One region of the Variovorax sp. GW823-FHT04F07 genome, then DNA from elsewhere that is predicted to be linked to it. Evidence: predicted binding sites of a transcription regulator. Region 1 holds the regulator's gene; the other holds the start of a gene.
What was found. The regulator NrdR, encoded in region 1, represses ribonucleotide reductase genes. The targets are predictions, from matches to a motif close to CACNANATNTNGTG.

Region 1 (3,201 bases):
AGCGCCTGCGCCAGGTTGCCGCCGGCCGCGCGCCGTCGACGATGGTCGTGCCGCCGCCGACCACGGCGCGCGCACAGCCGATCCCGGTCGTGGCACCGGCCAAGCCCGTGGGTGAAGAGCCTGCCACCGGCAGCGAGCCGGCCAAGGTCGCCCTGCTCTCCGCAGTTTCCTGAGGCCTTGCCGGCCCTCCCGGCCCGGATGCGTGCAGGCCTGCGCTACACTCGGCCTGTACGCGACTGGCGATAGGCGCAGCACCCTGAAAAAGGTGCCACGCGCTGACGTGGAATACCACTGGGAAGCGTGCCGCCTGACCACAACAGGCGTTCAGCCGTTCGCCTGGGCAGCCCTTGTTTGGTTGAACAAGGACCTCGTCTTCAAAGGACTGCCATGTACCAACGCAATATCCTGGTCGAACAGACCGATCCCGAAATCTGGGCTGCGATTCAAGCCGAAAACGCGCGCCAGGAACACCACATCGAGCTGATCGCCAGCGAGAACTATGCCTCGCCGGCCGTCATGGCCGCCCAGGGCTCGCAGCTCACTAATAAGTACGCCGAAGGCTACCCAGGCAAGCGCTATTACGGCGGCTGCGAGCACGTCGACGTGGCCGAGCAACTGGCCATCGACCGCGTCAAGCAGATCTTCGGCGCCGACGCCGCCAACGTGCAGCCGCATTGCGGCGCCTCGGCCAACGAAGCCGTGATGCTCGCCTTCCTGAAGCCCGGCGACACCATCATGGGCATGAGCCTGGCCGAAGGCGGCCACCTGACCCACGGCATGCCTCTCAACATGAGCGGCAAGTGGTTCAACGTGGTGAGCTACGGCCTGGACGCCAACGAAGCCATCGATTACGACGCGATGGAACGCAAGGCGCATGAGCACATGCCCAAGCTGATCATCGCGGGCGCCTCGGCCTACTCGCTGCACATCGACTTCGAGCGTTTCGCCAAGGTCGCCAAGGACGTCGGCGCGATCTTCATGGTCGACATCGCCCACTACGCCGGCCTCGTGGCCGCGGGCGTGTACCCCAACCCGGTGCCGCACGCCGACATCGTCACCTCGACCACGCACAAGAGCCTGCGCGGCCCGCGCGGCGGCATCATCCTGATGAAATCGCAGCACGAGAAGGCGATCAACAGCGCCATCTTCCCCGGCCTGCAAGGCGGCCCGCTGATGCACGTGATCGCCGCCAAGGCCGTCGCGTTCAAGGAAGCCCTGACGCCCGAGTTCAAGGCCTACCAGCAACAGGTGGTCAAGAACGCCCAGATCGTGGCCGACACCCTCACCGCGCGCGGCCTGCGCATCGTGAGCGGACGCACCGAAAGCCACGTCATGCTGGTCGACCTGCGTTCCAAGGGCATCACCGGCAAGGAAGCCGAAGCCGTGCTGGGCGCCGCCCACATGACGATCAACAAGAACGCGATCCCCAACGACCCGGAAAAGCCGATGGTCACCAGCGGCGTGCGCATCGGCACCCCCGCCATGACCACGCGCGGCTTCAAGGACGAAGAGGCCCGCATCACGGCGAACCTGGTGGCCGACGTGCTCGAGAACCCGCGCGACGCGGCGAACATCGACGCGGTGCGCGCCAAGGTCCACGCCTTGACGAGCCGCTTCCCTGTCTACCGTTGATTTCGTAAATAGAAGAAGAGAAGCACTGGCCGCATGAAATGCCCTTTTTGCGGTCATCTCGAAACGCAGGTCGTCGAGACCCGCGTTTCGGAAGACGCCGACTTCGTCCGCAGGCGCCGCCAGTGCAGCGCCTGCGACAAACGCTTCACCACGTATGAGCGCCCCGACGTCAACTTCCCCGTCGTGGTCAAGAAGGACGGCAGCCGCGCCGACTTCGACTCGACCAAGGTGCGCGCCTCGATGATGCTGGCGCTGCGCAAGCGCCCCGTGAGCATCGAGCAGATCGACAACGCCCTGCTGCGCATCGAACAGAAGCTCCTGGCCAGCGGCCTGCGCGAAATCGATTCGACGAAAGTCGGCGAACTCGTGATGCGCGAACTCAAGAAACTCGACAAGGTCGCCTACGTGCGCTTTGCCTCGGTGTACCGCAGCTTCGAGGACGTGGACGAGTTCCGCCAGCTGCTGCGCGACATCTGACCCCCGAGAAGGCGTGAACGAACCCGCCATGTCCTCTTCCCGACACGACGCCTCCCACATCGCGACCGCCCTGCGGCTGGCCGCCTCCGCGATCCGCCTGACCGACCCGAACCCGCGCGTCGGCTGCGTGCTGTGCGACGCCGACAGCCGCGTGATCGGCCAGGGCCACACGCAACAAGCCGGCGGTCCGCACGCCGAGGTGATGGCGCTGCGCGACGCGCAAGCCCAAGGCCATTCGACTGCGGGCGCCACCGCCTACGTCACGCTCGAACCCTGCTCGCACCACGGCCGCACCGGCCCCTGCTGCGACGCACTGATCGCCGCCGGCGTGCGCCGCGTCGTGGCCTCGCTCGCCGACCCGAACCCGCTCGTGGCGGGACAAGGCTTTGCGCGGCTGCGCGCGGCAGGCGTCGAGGTCGAAGTCGGACCGGGCGCCGACGAATCCCGCGAACTCAACATTGGCTTCTTCAGCCGCATGGTCCGCAAGCAGCCTTGGGTTCGAATGAAGATCGCCGCCTCGATCGACGGCCGCACCGGCCTGCACAACGGCGTGAGCCAGTGGATCACCGGCGAAGCCGCGCGCGCCGACGGCCACGCTTGGCGGGCCCGCACCGGCGCCGTGCTGACCGGCGTCGGCACGCTGCTCGAAGACAACCCGCGCCTGGACGTGCGCCTGGTCGACACGCCGCGCCAGCCCCACCTCGTGGTCGTCGACAGCCACCTCCAGACTTCGCCCGACGCTCACATTTTCATAGCTGGCCGCGCCGTCTGGATCTACGCCGCGAGCCGGCACAACGAAGAAAAGGCGGCCGCACTCGAAGCTCGCGGCGCCACCATCACCTGCCTACCCAACCTGCACGGCAAGGTCGACCTGCCCGCGATGCTCCAGGACCTCGCGGCGCGCGGCGTCAACGAGTTGCATGTCGAATCGGGCCACAAGCTCAACGGTTCGCTGCTGCGCGAAGGCTGCGTGGACGAGCTGCTGGTGTACCTGGCGCCCAAGCTGATCGGCAGCGGGCTCGACATCGCCAGCCACCTGCACGCCGAGGGCCCGCTCACCTCGCTGGCGGGTGCGCTGCCGCTCGAATTCAA
Region 2 (3,201 bases), on a different contig from region 1:
CCAGGTTGCACACGGCGGTTTCGGTGTCGCTGGTGTTCAGCGTGATCTCGGTGCACAGGTTCGACGAGTGCACGACGCCGGCGTGCTGCTGCGGCGAGCGCACGTTGCAGGCGTCCTTGAACGTGATCCAGGGGTGGCCGGTCTCGAACAGCATCGTGAGCATCTTGCGCCACAGGTCCGAGGCCTGGAGGGTGCGCGCGGGCTTGATCTCGCCGCGGGCGGCCTTCTCTTCGTAGGCGACGTAGGCCTTTTCGAAGTCGGCGCCGAACAGGTCGTGCAGGTCAGGCACGTTGGAGGGCGAGAACAGCGTCCAGGTGCCCTTTTCCATCACGCGGCGCATGAACAGGTCGGGGATCCAGTTGGCGGTGTTCATGTCGTGCGTGCGGCGGCGGTCGTCGCCGGTGTTCTTGCGCAGCTCCAGGAACTCCTCGATGTCGAGGTGCCAGGTTTCCAGGTACGTGCAGACGGCGCCCTTGCGCTTGCCGCCCTGGTTCACGGCCACGGCCGTGTCGTTCACCACCTTCAGGAACGGCACCACGCCTTGCGATTCGCCATTGGTGCCCTTGATGTGGCTGCCCAGTGCGCGCACGCGGGTCCAGTCGTTGCCCAGGCCGCCGGCGAACTTCGACAGCAGCGCGTTTTCCTTGATCGACTCGTAGATGCCGTCCAGGTCGTCGGGCACGGTGGTCAGGTAGCAGCTCGAGAGTTGCGAGCGCAGCGTGCCGGCGTTGAACAGGGTGGGCGTGCTCGACATGAAGTCGAACGAAGACAGCACTTCGTAGAACTCGATGGCGCGGGCTTCGCGGTCGATTTCGTTCAGCGACAGGCCCATGGCCACGCGCATGAAGAACGCCTGCGGCAGCTCGATGCGGGTCTTGCGCACGTGCAGGAAGTAGCGGTCGTACAGGGTCTGCAGGCCCAGGTAGTCGAACTGGTTGTCGCGCTCGGCCTTCAGGGCGGCGCCCAGGCGGGGCAGGTCGTACTGCAGCAGCTTCTCGTCGAGCAGCTCGTTCTCGACGCCCTTCTTGATGAACTGCGGGAAGTAGTCGGCGTAGGCGGTGGCGCGCTCGACCGGCATCACTTCGCGGCCGATGATTTCCTTGAAGATCGTGTGCAGCAGCAGGCGCGCGGTGGCGAAGGTGTAGTCGGGGTCCTTCTCGATCAGCGTGCGGGCGGCCAGGATGGAGGCCTTGTAGACCTCGTCCAGCGGCACGCCGTCGTACAGGTTGCGCATCGTCTCGGCGACGATGGGGGCGGCGGTGATGCTGTCGCCCAGGCCCTGGCAGGCCGACTCGATCAGGCCCTTGAGCTCGTTCAGGTCCAGGGCCACGCGCTCGCCGTTGTCGAGCACGTGCAGCGCCGGCGCGGCGGGCACGTCCTGCTCGCCCTGCTTCGAACGTTCCTGGGTGCGGCGTTCGCGGTACAGCACGTAGGCGCGCGCGATTTCATGGTGGCCGCCGCGCATCAGGCCGAGCTCGACCTGGTCCTGCACGTCTTCGATGTGGAAGGTGCCGCCGCCCGGACGCGAGCGCACCATGGCGCGGATCACGCCTTGCGTCAGCGTGTCGACGGTCTCGCGCACGCTGGCGGAAGCCGCGCCCTGGGTGCCGTGCACCGCCAGGAAGGCCTTCATCATCGCGATGGCGATCTTGTTCGGCTCGAAGGGAACGACGGCGCCGTTGCGGCGGATGATCTGGTAGTGCGCGAGGTTCTGACCGGTGGGCGAGCCCGCAGTGTCTTGTTGCTGCTGCGGCGTCGCGGGGACGGCGCGGGGGGTCGACGGGGTGTTCAGTGCAGTTTGCATTCGCTTCCTCTCGGTTGTGCAATTCTTGTTGGTTGGCAAGGCCTCGCGGGCCTTGCGTCGGCGTTGTTGCCGAACGGGAAGACACTATATCTAGGGTGTCTGTGCCCTACAAGCCACTACAGGTAGTGTTTTCCTATGGATGCAAGCCTTACAGGAATTGCGCCGTACCCAGCGCATCGCCAGCGATGCCGCGTGAATACTGGCCCATGGTGGCGCAACCCGCATGGGGCGCGGCTTGCAAGGCGATTTGGGCCTGCAGCCCGCATGGTTGCTACGTCGCGTGCCTGCGCTTGCGAGATTGCTGCGCTGCGAGAGCGGCGCATCGCGGGCCACGGAGCGATTGAAAAAATTAGCGCGCGACCACCTGCTCGGGAAACATCTGTGGATTCCAGCCGAGCTGTTCGCGCAGCAGGCGCCAGTCGAAACCGGCGCCGGGGTCCTGCTTGCGGCCGGGCGCGATGTGCTCGTGGCCGGCGATGTGGGCGATGGCGTAGTGCTGCGCGAGCGCGGCGCACAGGCTCGCCAGCGTCTCGTACTGCGCCTCTTCGAAGCGCTCGCCCTCGAGGCCTTCGAGCTCGATGCCGACGGAGTCGTCGTTGCAGTTGGTGCGTCCGCGCCACGACGACACGCCGGCATGCCAGGCGCGGTCGTCGCAGCTCACGAACTGCCAGAGCTCGCCGTTGCGTCGCACATAGAAATGCGACGACACCTCGAGCCCGCGGATCGACTGGAAGTACGGGTGCGCGTCCCAGTCGAGCCGGTTGGTGAAGAGCTGCTGCACCGCGTCGCTGCCGTACTCGCCCGGCGGCAGGCTGATCGAGTGCAGCACGATCAGGTCGGTCTGCGCGCCGACGGGGCGCGGGCCGAAGTTGGGCGAGGGCAGGGCCTTGGCGAAGCGGTACCAGCCGGCGCGCCAAAGTCTGTCGTCGCCGGCCGGTGTCGTGGCGAAGTCGTCAGTCGTCGGCATGCGCGGTGGCACCGTCGTCGCCGTTGGGCGTGGAGATGCCCAGGCGCGCGATGCGGTAGCGGATCTGGCGCAGGCTCATGCCCAGCCGCGCGGCGGCGGCCGTGCGGTTGAAGCCGCTTTCGTGCAGCGCGCGCACGAGGATCTCGCGCTCCTGCTGGTCGAGCCAAGCTTGCAGGTCGGAGGGCAGCGGCGGCGCGGGCTTGGGCTCGACCGCCGGCGCGGGGGCCGCAGCCACCGCAGCGGCGGCTGGCGCTTCAGCGGATTCGCCGCGCGGCGCGGTGGGCATCGGCGTCATCGCGCCCATCAGGTCGATGTGCAGCTCGTCGCCGTCGTTCAGCGCCACGGCGCGGTGCAGCAGGTTCTCGAGCTCGCGCACGTTGCCGTCGAGCGGGTGCTGGGCCAGGCGCTGCAGCAGCGCGTCGGACAGGCG

Region 2: AC1RAA_RS23195 (ribonucleoside-diphosphate reductase subunit alpha) is a predicted target of NrdR. The motif match lies at 1,887-1,900, and genes of this name have one in related genera.

Annotation. Positions count from the first base shown of each region.
Region 1 is NZ_JBXAIG010000001.1:575,723-578,923, reverse strand. It holds gene AC1RAA_RS02665 (lytic transglycosylase domain-containing protein) at 1-173, shown strand, start outside; ZMP/ZTP riboswitch at 223-349, shown strand; gene glyA (serine hydroxymethyltransferase) at 388-1,632, shown strand; gene nrdR (transcriptional regulator NrdR) at 1,666-2,109, shown strand; gene ribD (bifunctional diaminohydroxyphosphoribosylaminopyrimidine deaminase/5-amino-6-(5-phosphoribosylamino)uracil reductase RibD) at 2,138-3,201, shown strand, end outside.
Region 2 is NZ_JBXAIG010000005.1:286,941-290,141, forward strand. It holds gene AC1RAA_RS23195 (ribonucleoside-diphosphate reductase subunit alpha) at 1-1,804, opposite strand, end outside; gene ampD (1,6-anhydro-N-acetylmuramyl-L-alanine amidase AmpD) at 2,154-2,771, opposite strand; gene AC1RAA_RS23205 (sigma-54-dependent transcriptional regulator) at 2,758-3,201, opposite strand, start outside.